DNA from 3 places in the Rhizobium sp. 01L419 genome. Region 1 is predicted to be linked to each of the others. Evidence: predicted binding sites of a transcription regulator. Region 1 holds the regulator's gene; each other region holds the start of a gene.

Evidence for each region. Region 1 encodes LexA, which represses DNA repair genes until DNA is damaged. Its sites were predicted from a motif close to TGTTCNNNNTGTGTTCNG; they were not measured.
Region 2: the regulator LexA is predicted to act here: its motif matches at 2,766-2,783, upstream of AC1DUP_RS02135 (putative DNA modification/repair radical SAM protein).
Region 3: the regulator LexA is predicted to act here: its motif matches at 2,023-2,040, upstream of AC1DUP_RS07295 (ATP-dependent helicase).

The regions. Positions count from the first base shown of each region.
Region 1 covers NZ_JBFTSM010000019.1:113,467-118,924, reverse strand. Annotated here, with positions in the region: gene AC1DUP_RS29865 (ComEC/Rec2 family competence protein) at 1-1,493, shown strand, start outside; gene lexA (transcriptional repressor LexA) at 1,474-2,199, opposite strand; gene AC1DUP_RS29855 (VOC family protein) at 2,397-3,284, shown strand; gene kdsA (3-deoxy-8-phosphooctulonate synthase) at 3,281-4,126, shown strand; gene eno (phosphopyruvate hydratase) at 4,269-5,458, shown strand, end outside.
Region 2 covers NZ_JBFTSM010000001.1:421,993-427,450, forward strand. Annotated here, with positions in the region: gene AC1DUP_RS02115 (Lrp/AsnC family transcriptional regulator) at 1-31, shown strand, start outside; gene AC1DUP_RS02120 (hypothetical protein) at 110-928, opposite strand; gene AC1DUP_RS02125 (glycosyltransferase family 4 protein) at 982-2,031, opposite strand; gene greA (transcription elongation factor GreA) at 2,063-2,539, opposite strand; gene AC1DUP_RS02135 (putative DNA modification/repair radical SAM protein) at 2,789-4,021, shown strand; gene AC1DUP_RS02140 (UdgX family uracil-DNA binding protein) at 4,021-5,458, shown strand, end outside.
Region 3 covers NZ_JBFTSM010000003.1:62,407-67,864, reverse strand. Annotated here, with positions in the region: gene AC1DUP_RS07295 (ATP-dependent helicase) at 1-1,972, opposite strand, end outside; gene AC1DUP_RS07290 (hypothetical protein) at 2,183-2,446, opposite strand; gene AC1DUP_RS07285 (BON domain-containing protein) at 2,602-2,865, shown strand; gene AC1DUP_RS07280 (hypothetical protein) at 2,950-3,213, shown strand; gene AC1DUP_RS07275 (DUF982 domain-containing protein) at 3,449-3,691, opposite strand; tRNA gene AC1DUP_RS07270 (tRNA-Thr) at 3,844-3,918, opposite strand; gene AC1DUP_RS07265 (hypothetical protein) at 4,073-4,282, shown strand; gene murA (UDP-N-acetylglucosamine 1-carboxyvinyltransferase) at 4,399-5,458, shown strand, end outside.

The DNA of each region.
Region 1 (5,458 bases):
AGTCCGGCCTTGCCCATATCGTCGCGATCTCCGGTCTCAATATGGCGCTTTCCGCCGGCATCTTTTTTGTCGGCCTGCGCGTCGTCCTTAGCCTTTTTCCCGGCATTGCCCAGGCGTGGCCGACCAAGAAAATCGCGGCGGCCGGTGCGCTCGCGGCGGTGACAGCCTACTATCTGATCTCCGGCTTTGCCGTCTCCGCTGAACGTGCCTTCATCATGATGGCCATCATGCTGGTTGCCGTCTTCTTTGACCGGCCATCGATCAGCCTCAGAAACGTGGCGCTATCCGCTCTTGTGATCCTTGCGATCTCGCCATCGGAGGTGCTGGGGCCGAGTTTCCAGATGTCCTTTGCCGCAACACTTGCCCTGGTCGCCGGCTACGATCTCTGGAAAGGCCGGCCGATGTGGGAGAATGTCTTTGCCAACCTGCCGATCATGAAACCCCTCTTCGTGGTCGGCGGTTTCTTTGGTGGCATTTTCCTGACGTCGCTGATTGGTGGCTTCTCTACCGCGCTGTTTTCGATTGAGCATTTCCACCGGCTGACAGCCTACGGCCTGCCGGCAAATCTCGCGGCCATGCCGGTGATTTCCTTCATCGTCATGCCGGCTGGGATGCTGGCGATGCTGCTGATGCCCTTTGGCCTGGACGGCTGGGCATGGCATGTGGCAGGCTTCGGGCTCGATCTGGTGATCACAATCGCAAAGACGGTATCGAGCTGGGGTGGCAATATCGATGTGGGCCGTTTGCCGGGTTGGTACTTCCCGACGGCCGTTTTCGGTTTTCTGCTGCTGACCCTCCTCAGAACTCGACTGCGGCATATCGGAACGGCAATCGTCACTCTCTCCACGCTTGCTGTCGCGGCGCTGCCATCAGAGGCAATGCCCGACATCGCCATTGCCGAAGACGGTAGCCTCGTTGCTGTTGTCGATGGAGAGGCGATAGCTTCGAACCGCGAAAAGCCACCCGCCTTCATCTTCGAACAATGGCAGCGGGCGCTTGCCATCGAAGAGCACAGGAAGCCAGTCACGCTGGAAGCTGCCAATAGGCCCACTGCGCCCGAAGGCAAAAGACTGCAGCTCTCGCGGGATCAACAGAATGAAGCCAGAGAGTCGATGAGACGTGTCGCGATCGGTTCGCCGTCACGGTTCTCGTGCCTGAAAGGTGCCTGGTGCGCCATCATGCTCGGCAATGGAAAGAAACTGACGGTTATCGACAATGCAGCCTATCTGGGCCCTGCCTGCGATACGGCCGATATCGTCGTCACCCCTGTCCGTCTGCGTTTCGACGGCTGCCGATCCGGAGCTATGCTCTTTACTGGCGAAACATTGCGCAAGACAGGCGCGATCGAGCTTCGTTTCACAGATGGCGGAGTTGCGGTTGCCGCTACCTTCGACGCATTGCGACGGCCCTGGATGCGCCACCGTGCCTATGACTGGCGTAGCGACACATTCGCTGATGTTGGCCCGTCACCGGTCAGTGATAGCGACGAATGAGGCCGACGAGCTTGCCCTGGACCTTGACGCGATCCGGCGGGAAAATGCGAGTCTCGTAAGCGGGGTTTGCGGCTTCGAGCGCAATCGATGCGCCCTTGCGGCGGAAGCGCTTGAGCGTCGCTTCCTCTTCATCGACGAGTGCGACGACGATGTCACCCGGATTGGCCGTGCTACCGTTGCGGATGATGACGGTATCGCCATCGAAGATGCCGGCTTCGATCATCGAGTCGCCACGAACTTCGAGCGCATAATGTTCGCCGGAGCCAAGCATATCAGCGGGAACGGTGATGTCATGGGTGTTGTTCTGGATTGCCGAAATCGGCACGCCGGCAGCGATGCGCCCCATGACCGGCACGGAAACCGAATTGCCGTTGTCGGCCGCAGGTGCTGACTTTGCCGCGGCGGGAGGCGCAACAGGTTGCGGCTTGCCGAGGCTGCCTTCGATGACGCTTGGTGAAAAGCCGCGCCTTGGCTGCAGGCTCGAGCTATAGGCTTCCGGCAGCTTGATGACTTCGAGCGCACGCGCCCGGTTCGGAAGCCGGCGAATGAAGCCGCGTTCTTCGAGCGCCGTGATCAGCCGATGAATGCCGGATTTCGAGGCCAGATCCAGGGCGTCCTTCATCTCGTCGAAAGATGGCGGAACGCCGGATTCCTTCATCCTTTCATGAATGAAAAGAAGAAGTTCCTGTTGTTTGCGCGTGAGCATCGGCGTGTGACCCCAGTATTGAAACAAATCCAGAACGGACACTATATGTTCCATATGTGTTCCGCAAGTGGCTAAATTTTCGTAAAATTTCTCTCCATTGTGTTGAGAATTTTATTTTTGTCGGCGCCCGTCCCGTCCGGCCTTGCTTCGTAAGGCTTGTTGAAGCACATCTCCTTGTGATTGCTGGAGAGTAGCTGATGACCCAAGACACGCTTGCGATCGATCATCTCGTTTTGCCGGTTACCGATATCGCCCTTGCACGCGAGAGGTTGGGCAAGCTGGGCTTCACCGTCGCTCCGGACGCGCGCCATCCCTTCGGTACGGAAAATGCCTGCGTTTTCTTCGCCGACAGGAGCTATCTCGAGCCGCTCGGCATCGCCAGTGTCGAGGAGAGCGACAGGACGGCGCGCGACGGCAATGTCTTCACAGCCCGCGATCAGGCCTTTCGTTTTCGATGCGGCAGCGAGGGCCTGTCTGCTATCGCCTTCAGTGCCGCGGATGCAAAGCATGAACATGCTCGATTCGTTAAAGGCGGCATTAGCGCTGGTTCTGTGTTGCAGTTCGAACGTCCCGTGAAAATGCCGGATGGCACGGAGAGCATTGCCGGCTTCCGGCTCGCCTTCGCCGGCGACCTTCGGGCACCGGATTTCTTTCTCTTCGCCGTCGAACGCGTCAATCCGCTCCCTGCTGACCGCAGCGCGCTCGAAGCTCACGTCAACGGCGTAACCGGAATTGCCGAGATAGTTCTAGCCGCGCCCGAGCCTTGGGCCTTCGGCGAATTCGTCCGTGGCGTGGCAAGAGCCGACGCCGCAGATGAGACCGGTTTTGGGGTGAGAGTTCCTCTGGCAAACACAAAGATCAGTCTGATGAACCCGGCGGGTCTGGAGGCCTATTTCGATCTGGCGACGCCGGACACCGATCGCGGCCTGCGTGGGCGGGCGATCCTTTTCCATGCGGGCGATCTTGCCGTGACAGAAGCGCATTTGGCTGCTAACGGGGTGACCTATACACGCAAGGGCAACCGTATTCTGGTGAAGCCCGCGCCCGGCCAGGGCGTGCTCTTCGCCTTCGAGGAAACATCATGAGCTCCAATACCAATTCCCAGGTGACGGTCGGCGAGGGCGCCGGTAAGGTCACCTTCTCCAATACCGGCCGCTTGTCGCTGATCGCCGGCGCCTGTGAAATGGAAAGCCGCGACCATGCGTTCATGGTGGCTGGCACATTGAAGGAACTGTGCGCCAAGCTCGGCATCGGGCTTGTCTACAAGACGTCTTTCGACAAGGCCAATCGCTCTTCGTTGTCGAGCAAACGCGGTGTCGGCCTTGAGAAGGGGCTGGAAGTATTCGCTGATCTCAAGAAGGAACTCGGCATTCCGGTTCTCACCGACATTCACAGCGAAGAACAATGCGCCGAAGTAGCGAAGGTCGTTGATATCCTGCAGATACCGGCCTTCCTGTCTCGCCAGACGGATCTTCTGGTGGCTGCTGCCAAGACGGGCCGCGTCATCAACGTCAAGAAGGGCCAGTTCCTGGCGCCTTGGGATATGAAGAACGTGCTCGGCAAGCTGAATCAGAGTGGCAATCCGAACATTCTGCTGTGCGAGCGCGGCGCTTCTTTCGGCTACAACACGCTGGTCTCCGACATGCGCTCCCTGCCGATCATGGCAGCCACCGGTGCGCCAGTTATCTTCGACGCCACTCATTCGGTCCAGCAGCCGGGCGGGCAGGGGGAAACCTCCGGCGGAGAACGGCAATTCGTGGAGACGCTCGCGCGCGCTGCCGTGGCGGTCGGTGTTGCTGGGGTCTTTATCGAGACTCATCAGGACCCGGATAACGCGCCCTGCGACGGCCCGAACATGGTCTATCTCAAGGATATGCCGCGGCTTCTGGAAAAGCTGCTGGCTTTCGACGCGATCGCTAAAGGCTGACAGTCAAAAGCCTGACATGATCGTAATATAGCGACGAGTGGAACTGCATGCCGAAGGGTGCCGCAAACTGCCATTGTAATTTGCGCACCTTCGATTAAGACGGTTTCAAACGATTTATCCACCCACCGAGCAGGAAAAAACCATGACTGCAATTACCGATATCATCGCCCGCGAGATTCTCGATAGCCGTGGTAACCCCACCGTCGAAGTCGATGTCTATCTCGAAGACGGCAGCATGGGCCGTGCGGCTGTTCCCTCGGGCGCTTCGACTGGCGCGCATGAAGCCGTCGAACTGCGCGACGGTGGCAAGCGCTATCTCGGCAAGGGTGTCGAAAAGGCCGTCGAAGCCGCCAATACCGAGATCTTCGACGCGATCGGCGGCATCGACGCTGAAAACCAGATTCAGATCGACAAGATCATGATCGAGCTCGACGGTACGCCGAACAAGTCACGCCTCGGCGCCAACGCCATCCTCGGCGTTTCGCTTGCTGTTGCCAAGGCTGCCGCGGAGGCTTCCGGCCTGCCGCTCTACCGTTATGTCGGTGGTGCTTCGGCAAGCCTTCTGCCGGTTCCGATGATGAACATCATCAACGGCGGCGCTCATGCCGACAACCCGATCGACTTCCAGGAATTCATGATCCTGCCGGTTGGCGCAGATTCGATCCGTGAAGCCGTCCGTATGGGCTCGGAAGTCTTCCATACGCTGCGCAAGGAACTCGCTGCCCAGGGGCACAACACCAATGTCGGCGACGAAGGTGGTTTTGCACCGGGCCTGAAGAGCGCTCCGGAAGCCCTCGACTTCATCATGAAGTCGGTTGAGAAAGCCGGCTACAAGCCGGGTGAGGACATCTATCTCGGCCTCGATTGCGCCTCGACGGAGTTCTTCAAGGACGGCAGGTATGTGATGGAAGGCGAAGGCCGCACGCTCGAACCGGGCGCAATGGCCGAATACCTCGCCGAACTCGTCGGCAAGTACCCGATCATTTCCGTCGAAGACGGCATGGCAGAAGACGATTGGGAAGGCTGGAAGACGCTGACCGATCTTGTCGGCAAGAAGTGCCAGCTTGTCGGCGATGACCTGTTCGTCACCAACTCGGCTCGTCTGCGTGACGGTATCCGCATGGGCGTTGCCAACTCGATCCTCGTCAAGGTCAACCAGATCGGCTCCCTGACGGAAACGCTCGACGCCGTCAACACCGCGCACAAGGCAGCCTACACCGCCGTCATGTCGCATCGCTCGGGCGAGACGGAAGACTCCACGATCGCCGATCTCGCAGTTGCCACCAACTGCGGCCAGATCAAGACCGGCTCTCTGTCGCGCTCGGATCGTCT
Region 2 (5,458 bases), on a different contig from region 1:
GGTGAAGAAGCTCGGGCTCGTCGAACTGTAATCCAAAGCGTGTCGCGATCTTCCAGATCCGCTTGCCATGCTTTAGGTCCTGTTTTCCCATGTCATTGTCGTAAAACCGCTACACACTTTCGCGTGAGATGCTCTGGCCTCGCCAGGCCTTGCTCAGCCAATCGGTATTGCCGATCCGGCGGTACCATTTCTGTCCGCCACCTTCAAAAGCCTCGCTCATTTTCGGATTGCCGGCGAAGACGACGATCTTCGCATCCGGCGGCAGTTCGGGATCGCGCCAGAAGCTCTTGAAATGACGCGGCACGCAGGCGTTCTTGAAGCTCACGCACCATTCGCGCGGCCAATATTGCAGGTTTCCATGTGCTTCCAGCTGCGCGCTCTGGAACTGCTGGGAAATCTCGTATTTCGACATGGCCGCCACCGGATCGGCGAGGTAGGTATCGAGAATATAGGCGTGGGCGCCGATCTCATAGCGGAAGACCGAGCTGTTGCCGACCGAGGCCAGGAACTTGTCGCGGGCGGGCTTGAGTTTGCGTAGCGGCTTGGCGCGGAAGAGATCGTCGTCGCGGATGATGAGGAACGTGCCTGGGTGCTGAAAGAGCGGTTCCAGATCGTCGGCGATGACAAGGTCGAGATCAAGGAAGAGGGCGATGCCCTTGAGATCGGCAAGTTCGCGGCGGAAGAGCGCCAGCTTCTGCCAGCGACGATCCTTGGATCCGGCCGGCAGGCCAAGCTCGGGCAGCGGAAAGGTCTCGATGCCTCCGTCGAGGCCTGCTGCGTTGTCGGTAAAGCAAACGAAACGGTGCTGGCGCTTCAGGTGCCGTTTGACGCCGCGGTAGAGATTGTTGACGTATTCGGCACCGTAGAGCGTTCCCCACTTCATGCAGAGCACGTTGACCAGGTTTTCGTTGTTATTTGCGGTCGACATCTACCTGTCCCTACTTCCCTGATATGTCCGTTGCCAATGGGATGACGAACGGCTTACGCGCCGAGAAGTTGCTGGTAAATCCGGTTGATCGCTGTCGCTTCCTTTTCCAGCGCGAAATTTTCCCGCACGTGTCGCAAGGCAGCCTCACCCTGTATAGCGGCGAGGGCGGGATCGGCAAGATAGGTTGCGATGGCCGCCGTCAGTGCGTCGCCATCGCCTGATGGTACGATGATGCCGTTCTCGCCGGACGCGATCATTTCGGCATAAGCGCCGGCGTCAGAGGCCACAACTACTGTTTTCGAAGCCATGGCCTCCAGCGGCGTCAGGCCGAACCCTTCGTTGCGAGAGGGTGCGACATAGAGCGTCAGCCGGCGATACCAAACCTTGATATCAGGTACTTCGCCGATGAAGACGATGCGATCTGTAAGGCCTGCTGCAGCAATGTCTGCCTTTAGCCTGTCGGCGAAGGCTGTGTGCTCAGGGGTGACACGGCCGGAAATGACCGCTGTCCAGTCCGGATGTTGCGGCAACAATGCGATCATTGCCTGGACGAAAAGGTCCGTGCCCTTCTGATGGCGCACGCGGCCGAAGCAGCCGACGAGGTAACGGCCGGGCAGGCCGGTTGCGGCTATCGTGTCGTCAGCCCCTTCGGGCGGATGGAAAAGTTCGAGATCGACGCCGTGCTGGATGACTGTGTGCGGCACCTTGAGGAAGGAGCCGGAACGGCTGCTGGTGGCGATGACCGCATCCATCTGGCGGATAAGCCAGCGGGTATAGGACGTGTGGCGGCGCTGGGCGGCTGAGGTGAAGACGAGCTTCAGCGGCATGCGCAATACCTGCCGCATCAGGATACCCGCCGCCATTTCATTGTTGCGGCGCGCATGCCAGACGCGATGGCGGCGCCCGGCGGGCGCACGCCAGAGGCCTGATAGCTGCGGCCATTTCAGGCGCGGAAGCTGTGGCGGAAGACCGGGGCCGAGGGCTGCTATCCTGATCCCCAGCCGGATCTGGCAGGGGATCAACTGAACGATCGTGGACGTAACGCCGGAGAGCCGGCGTTTCAGGTTGGGCGCGATGATCTCGACGTCACTGATATCCGGCACTGGCTGCTCTCGCGGAGAAAGGCGCGGGCGATCAGCCCCAGGAAACGGAAAGGATTTCGTAGGCCTTCGAACCACCAGGGGCGTTGACTTCGATGGAGTCGCCGACTTCCTTGCCGATCAGCGCGCGAGCGATCGGGGAGGAGATGGAGATACGGCCCTGCTTCACGTCGGCTTCCTGATCGCCGACGATCTGGTAGGTCTTTTCCTCTTCGGTGTCCTCGTCGACGAGCTTCACCTTGGCGCCGAACTTGATCTTGTCGCCCGACATCTTGGAGAGGTCGATGATTTCGGCGCGCGCCGTCAGGTCTTCGAGTTCGGCGACGCGGCCTTCATTGTGGCTCTGTGCTTCCTTGGCGGCATGGTACTCGGCATTTTCCGAAAGGTCGCCATGGGCGCGCGCTTCCGCAATTGCCTCGATGATTCGCGGGCGCTCCTCCTGCTGACGCCAGCGCAGTTCTTCCTGCAACTTGACGAAACCACCCTGTGTCATCGGTACCTTATCAACCATTTTTTCGTCCTTCTCTCCCTGCGTCCACAGTTCTCGCAGACACAAAAGAAAACAGGTCCCGAAGGGAACTTCGGAACCGTGCTACAATCTTGGTTCGTCGGTTATAGCAGATCGGCACGCGCAATTTCCATAAAATTCGTATCGAAGGTTTCGACCTCACCCAGAAGTACCTGCTTTTGAAAGGAAGTTGGGTGCCGACCTGCTTCTCCGTCTTGATTTTGCCATCGTGAACATTTAGTGAACATCCTTATGAAGAAGTCGCTTAAAGAACGATTGGCGATCCTTTCCGATGCCGCCAAATATGACGCTTCCTGCGCCTCAAGCGGCACGGTCAAACGCGATTCGACGGCATCAGGCGGATTGGGCTCGACTGAAGGTGCGGGAATTTGTCATGCCTATGCGCCGGATGGACGATGCATTTCGCTCTTGAAAATCCTGCTCACCAATTTCTGTATCTATGACTGCGCCTATTGCATCAATCGATCGTCCAGCAATGTCGAGCGTGCCCGCTTCACACCGGAGGAGGTCGTCTGGCTGACGCTGGAATTCTACCGGCGCAACTACATCGAAGGGCTGTTCCTCTCGTCCGGCATCATCCGTTCCTCCGATCATACGATGGAGGAAATGGTGCGCATCGTGCGGGAATTGCGGGTCACCCATAATTTCCGCGGCTACATCCATCTGAAATCCATTCCCGATGCCTCAGCGCACCTGATCGAGGAGGCGGGCCTCTATGCGGATCGCCTGTCGCTCAACATCGAGCTGCCGACCGATAGCGGCATCAGCCGGTTTGCGCCGGAGAAAAAGCCCGCMAGCATCCGCCGCTCGATGGGCGATCTTCGGCTGAAGATCGAAGCGGCGGACGAGCCGACGCTGCAGACGAAGAGGCGCAAACGGTTCGTGCCGGCCGGCCAGAGCACGCAGATGATCGTCGGGGCCGATGGCGCCAATGATGCGACGATCCTCTCTACCAGCGGTCAACTCTACAGCAGCTACGGGCTCAAGCGCGTCTATTATTCCGCCTTCAGCCCGATCCCCGACAGTTCGAAGAACCTGCCGCTCATCAAGCCGCCGCTGATGCGCGAGCATCGGCTCTATCAGGCCGATTGGCTCTATCGTTTTTACGGATTTGGCATCGACGAGATCACCTCGACGCAGGGCGGCGGCATGCTGGATCTCAATCTCGATCCCAAGCTTGCCTGGGCGCTCGGCCATCGCGGCGATTTCCCCGTCGACGTCAATCGCGCCGATCGCGAAAAGCTGCTGCGGGTGCCGGGGTTTGGCACCAAGACTGTGAAGGCGATCCTAAGCGAACGGCGGCAACGTCGTCTGCGGCTCGAGGATTTGTCGCGGCTCGGCGTGTCGATCCGCAAGGTGCAGGCCTTCATCACAGCCGAAGGCTGGACGCCGCACCGGCTGGTCGATCGGCCGGACTTGCGAGCCATGTTCGAACCGCAACCCGAACAATTGTCGTTGCTTTGATGCGCCGGGTCGTGCTGGAGGGCAGGGGCGATTTCGAGGAGTGGCGCAGGGCCGCCCGTGCTTTTGCTGCGGCCGGAATTCCGCCAGAGGAGATCGACTGGCAGGAGAAAAGCAGCGAGAGGGGCTTTGCCTTCCAGCATGATGCGCTGCCGCCCGATCCAACCAGCAACGGCAGGCCCATGACTGTCCCGCCAGCCTTTATGGCACTGGCCGAAGCGGTGATCTGCCATAGCGATCGCAAGCGTTTTTCATTGCTCTACAGCCTGCTATGGCGCTTGCAGGAGAACCGGCATCTGCTCGATCTGGCCTCGGATGAAGAGGTGTCTCGCGCCCGGCTGATGCAGAAGAGCGTGCATCGCGACGCCCACAAGATGACCGCCTTCGTCCGCTTCAAGGAGGTTGCGACATCAGACGGCAGGCGGCGGAAATTCATCGCCTGGTTTGAGCCGGATCATTACATCGTGGCACGCAAGGCGCCTTTCTTCCAGCGCCGTTTCACCGACATGGACTGGTTGATCGTCACGCCGAAAGGATCGGCTGCCTGGGATGGCGAGCGGCTGACAACAAGCAATACGCCCTGCCAAAAGCCCGATATCAGCGATGCGACCGACGATCTCTGGCGCACCTATTACGCCAGCATCTTCAATCCGGCTCGGCTGAAGGTTAAGGCCATGCAGGCCGAGATGCCGAAGAAATACTGGAAGAACCTTCCGGAAGCCGATCTCATTCCGGGCCTGATCGCCGAGGCGGAAGCAAAAGTCCTCGCCATGGCCGAGCGTGAAGCGACCATGCCGCTTCCCTATCATAACCGTATTCAGGAAGCGGCGTCCCGGATGCCGGTGCCACAAATGGCGCCAGTCGGGACGCTGGAGGCATTGCGCGAGGAGGCAGCCGTCTGCAGTCGATGCCCGCTGCATGCGAAGGCGACGCAGACCGTCTTCGGTGAGGGTCCTGCCGATGCGGAGATCATGTTCGTCGGCGAGCAGCCGGGCGACCAGGAGGATCTTGCAGGCCGACCCTTCGTCGGTCCGGCCGGAAAGATTTTCGACGAGGCGATCACTGATGCCGGCATCGACCGGTCGAGGCTCTATGTCACCAATGCCGTGAAGCATTTCAAATACGAGCCGCGCGGCAAGCGGCGTATCCACCAGAAGCCCAATATGGGCGAAGTGCAGCATTGCCGCTGGTGGCTGAAGCTGGAACTCGATCTGGTGAAGCCAAAACTGATCGTGGCGATGGGCGCGACGGCGCTGTTTTCCCTGACCGGTGAGAAGCAGAAGCTGGGGGATGTCCGCGGGCGCCCGATTGCGATGGAGGAGGGGCGATCGCTCTTCGTCACCGTGCATCCCTCCTATCTGCTGCGGATTCCCGACGAGGAGAGGAAGGTGCAGGAGCTTGCCCGCTTCCGGCAGGACATGAATCTGATCAGGCATTTGG
Region 3 (5,458 bases), on a different contig from region 1:
GCCAGCCGCAGACCTCGAAGAATTGCAGCAGCGTCGCGGGAATGAAGCGGCTGCGTGATGCATAGACGTGCCGGTCGCCCTGCGAGTTCTGCCCATAGGTGAAGAAGCGCTGCGGCACGACGAGATCGAGGCTGTCCTTGGCGCGTGTCATCGCCACATAGAGCAGCCGCCGCTCTTCCTCTATTTCTGCCGTCGTGCCGACAGCGAGATCAGAGGGGATGCAACCATCGATGACGTTCAGCATGAAGACCTTGGTCCATTCCTGTCCCTTGGCCGAATGGATGGTCGAGAGGATGAGATAGTCCTCGTCGAGCAGCGGCACGCCCGCCTGATCCGAGGTTGCGTCGGGCGGATCGAGCGTCAGTTCCGTCAGGAAGCGCTCGCGCGAAGCATAACCGCCGGCGATCTGCTCGAGCTGCACGAGATCGGCAAGCCGGGCGCTCGCATCCTCATGCAGCCGTTCAAGATGCGGCTCATACCATTTCCGCACCAGTTCGATCTCGGCAGGCCAGCCGGCCTTACCGGTTTTCAGTTCCTGCATGGTGGACACGAACGAGGTCCAGTCGTCGCCCGAGCGCGGCGGCGCAGGCATGGTGGCGAGCGCAGTCACCGGGCTCGGGTCTTCTGCCATATGGTCCAGCACCTTCTGCGCCGTGGAAGGCCCGACCCCCGGCAGGATCTGCATCAGCCGGAAGCCCGCCACCCGGTCACGCGGGTTCTGGGCAAAGCGCAGTGTCGCCAGCATGTCCTTCACATGCGCGCTGTCGAGGAATTTCAGCCCCCCGAACTTCACGAAGGGAATGTTGCGGCGGGTGAGCTCCACTTCCAGAGCGCCGCTATGGTGCGAGGCGCGGAAGAGCACGGCCTGGCTCTTCAGCTTTACGCCCTCTTCGCGATGGTCGAGAATCTTGTCGGCCACGTAGCGCGCCTGATCATTCTCGTCGCGCACCGTCACCAGCCGCGGCCGCTCCGGCGATTCCCGCTCCGTCCAGAGGTTCTTGGTGAAACGCTCGGAAGCAAGGTCGATCACCGCGTTGGCGGCGGCAAGGATCGGCTGGGTCGAGCGGTAGTTGCGGTCGAGCGTGACGATATTGGCGGCCGGGCTGAACGACGCCGGAAAATCGAGAATGTTGCGCACTGTGGCCGCGCGGAAGGAATAGATCGACTGCGCATCGTCACCGACGACGGTCAGCCCATGCCCGGTTGGCTTGAGGGCAAGCAGGATCGAGGATTGCAGCCTGTTGGTGTCCTGATATTCGTCGACCAGCACATGGTCGAAGCGGCTGCCGATATCCTCTGATATAAGCGGTTCGGCCACCATCTGCGCCCAGTAGAGCAGCAGGTCGTCATAATCGAGCACGTTCTGGCTCTGCTTTGCCTCGACATAGCAGGCAAACAGCTCGCGAAGCTGCTTTTCCGAGGTCGCGCACCAGGGAAAGGCATCGCGCAGCACCAACGGCAGTTCCGCTTCCGAGTTTACCGCGCGGGAATAGATGGCAAGGCAGGTGCCCTTGGTCGGAAACCGGCTTTCCGTCTTGGAGAAGCCGAGCTCGTGGCGCACGAGGTTCATCAGGTCGGCACTGTCTTCCCGGTCATGGATGGAGAAGGCCGGGTCGAGGCCGATCTGCTCGGCATAATCGCGCAGCAGTCGTGCGCCTATGCCGTGAAACGTGCCACTCCAGGCCAGCGCATCTGCCATCACGCCGGAATTCTTGCCGAGGACCTCGCCGCAGATGCGCTCGACGCGCCGGCCCATTTCGGCAGCCGCCCGACGGGAAAAGGTCATCAGCAAGATGCGGCGCGGATCAGCACCCTTGAGGATCAGATGTGCTACGCGATGGGCAAGCGTATTCGTCTTGCCGGAGCCGGCGCCGGCAATGATAAGCAGCGGCCCCGCAATATGGCCGCCTTCGATGAGCGTGCCGTGCTCGACGGCCAAACGCTGCTGGGGGTTGAGCTTTTCGAGATACATCCAGCGGTCCGGTTGGCTCTCGCCGGAGAATCACCAGCGCGAGTGTTAGACGTTCCTTGAATGTTCTTGATTGCCGCTCCTGTCAAGCAGGCACGGGCTACCATTCACGACACCATCGGCCCGAAAATCGAGTTCGTTTTCGGAAAGCCAGATGCATCGACCAATAGAGGTAGAGGGTCCTTTATGCGTCCAAATGGACGCACGGCGCTACTACGGAAAATCCGGCACGATCTGGCGCCGCACCAGCTTCAGGCTGCGGTCGGGCTGGAGTATGTAGGTTTCGTAAACGTGCTGGCCCTGCTGATCGTAGAAGTCGTTATGGACGACACTGCCGATCGGCGATTTCGTCAGCTTCGTGCGCGGTTGGCCGCCATAGGTGATGCTGCCGGGAATAGGCTCCAGCGCCGGCGCGTCAGCAGCCGAACAACCCGCCAGAAGGGCGGCGGCAAAAAGGGCCGGCAACAGAGCTTTCATCATCGTCTCCTCCAGCCGCAATCGCACATAGGGGCTGCAAGACCATCAAGATCCAGGCGCCACCATACTCTCAACTTTGCTTCCAGCCAGCAGCGGCTGGCAACAAACGTCGTCTTACAGCGTTAAGTCTGTATTAGCCAATGTCAGGAACGATCATGGTACTGCGCTTTCAAAGCTCGTTAATCCACGAGGAAGCCTGCATGCAAGGCCACAACGCGGCTGCTACGCGCGCGTCCGTGGAAAGCGCCCTGCATGCCGCAGCCGACCTCGATGCGGCCGAAATTGTCGTCTCGACCCTCGGCTCCTACGTCATTCTCGAAGGTTTCGTGCGCAGGAAGGGCGATAGTGAGCGGGCACTGGCGATTGCCGAGGATATCGTCGGAAGCGGTTATGTGCATTGCCGCATGCTGCTCAGATAAATCACGTCTTCCCACAGGTATTCTCAAGGAACCAACTCCCCGTCTCGTGTGTTGAAATGCTGGATTTCAATGCTGGAGACAACAATGCAAACGCTGATACGCCTCTGGACCGCGGTCCTTCTTCTCGGATGCGGCGCCTTTGCCGGGTCCGCTTATGCTTCCCTTGAAACAGATACGAATTATTCGGCCTTGCCGAAGGACGAAATAGCGCTGAACGAATATACCAAGGCCTCGCTCTGCGAGCCGTCTGCACCGCACTATCTGCCGTCCTTCATCCGCACGGCAGATGGCACAATCATCGGTGTCGGCTATATTCAAGTCGGTGATGACAATACTTCTGACTGCTGATGGTATATTTGAAATTCCTGTCAGACGAGGCTCGTCTGTAGTCTCCCGTAGAGGGTGACGAGCCTCTAACCATCATCATGATGGCTGGCGTCGTTTTATTGATGAACGGATGAACGGCGCAATGCCTTTTGAGACAAAGCCCCGCACGAGCTCCATGCAGGGTTAAGTGAAAATTAAGCATTGCTCCGTTTCGGAACGGATCCGGCTTTTACTGTCCGGTATCGCCGCCGAAAGCTTAATGCACTTTAAGCTTTGCTTCCTCGGCCGCCGCCATGAACTCGGCGCGCGCTTCCTCGACGGTCTTGCGGCCATCAAGCGCGGCGCGGCAGGCGCTACGTGCCTTCAGATATTTCAATCCGCGTGCGGCAGGCCAGAGCTCGGTAAGGCAGGCCAAGGCATCGAACGGTCCGTTAACCGTGCGTGCTCCCGCATCATCGAAACCTACCTTGATCGGACCATTCCATCGTTCAGTCGCCATCGATGCTCCTCCAGCATGTCTCGATAGAAACATTGAATGAAGCCTTCGAGTTCCCTCTGCGAAGACTCCAGAATGCTAATATTCTAACGAGATTTTCGCCGACAGCAATGGCGACCGATTGGCACGGTGCATAATGACTTCGGAGGAGAAACTGGTGCTGCCGAGTGGGATTGAACCACCGACCTCACCCTTACCAAGGGTGTGCTCTACCACTGAGCTACGGCAGCAGGACCAGACGCGTGAAGCGGAAACGCTCAATTCGCGTGAACGGGGCGGCTATTGCCACAGCTTCGGCAGGAGTGCAAGCCGCAAATTCCAACTTCTCTGGGAATAACGTCCCGCCCACTTTTGGATTGGCGCGAATTCGGTTAATTCTGGGGCATGAACGAAGAGACTGAAAAGGCCCGGCAGAGCCGGAAAGCGGCCATGGAAGCACAAGCGGCATTGCGCCGCGAGCGGGCGGCCGAAAAGCTGAGAGAAAATCTTTCGCGACGCAAACAGCAGGTGCGCGCGCGCCGATCCGGCGAGGCGGACGAGGCGAATGGGCTGCCCGCCGCGAAAATGCCCGCCGCAAAAATGGACGAATCGTAATGTTGCTTGCGCGACGAATTGAAGCGTCGGGGGATTTGCTCTAAACACCCCCACTTCTTGCCTGGCCCCCACAGGCAAAACTTTTGAGGAAAGGCGGGCCTCGCCCGTAAGTGCACATGGATCGTATCAGAATTGTCGGCGGTAATGAGCTTAACGGCATCATTCCGATTTCCGGCGCCAAGAATGCCGCGCTGCCGCTGATGATCGCCTCGCTGCTGACGAGCGATACGCTGACGCTGGAAAACGTTCCGCACCTTGCAGATGTCGAATTGCTGATGCGCATCCTTGGCAATCATGGCGTCGACGTTGCCGTCAACGGCCGCCGCGAGCGTCAGGAAGATTCCTATGCCCGCACGATCCATTTCACCTGCCGCACCATCGTCGATACGACCGCTCCCTACGAGCTGGTTTCGAAGATGCGCGCTTCCTTCTGGGTCATCGGCCCGCTTCTGGCGCGCGAAGGCTATTGCCGCGTTTCGCTGCCGGGCGGCTGCGCCATCGGCACGCGCCCGGTCGACCTCTTCATCGAAGGCCTGACCGCGCTTGGTGCGACGATGGAAATCGACGGCGGCTATATCAACGCCCGTGCGCCGCAGGGTGGCCTCATCGGTACGCGCTATACCTTCCCGAAGGTTTCGGTCGGCGCAACGCATGTCATGATGATGGCGGCGACGCTTGCTCGCGGCACGACCGTGATCGGCAATGCTGCCCGCGAGCCCGAGGTGGTTGATCTCGCCAATTGCCTGAACGCCATGGGTGCGAAGGTCTCCGGCGCCGGCACCTCGACAATCACGATCGAGGGCGTCACCTCGCTGTCGGGCGCGCGCCATCGCGTTCTGCCCGATCGTATCGAGACCGGCACCTACGCCATGGCGGTCGCCATGGCCGGCGGCGATGTCGTGCTTGAGAACACCGATGTGGCCTTGCTCGATACGGCGCTGGAAACGCTGCGCCGCGCCGGCGCGGAAATCTCGGCGACCAACAACGGCATGCGCGTCAAGCGCAACGGCGCGGGCATCAGCCCGGTCGATATCGTCACCGATCCCTTCCCGGGCTTCCCGACCGACCTGCAGGCGCAGTTCATGGCGCTGATGACGCGCTCTTCCGGCATCTCGCATGTCACGGAGACCATCTTCGAAAACCGCTTCATGCATGTGCAGGAACTCGCCCGCCTCG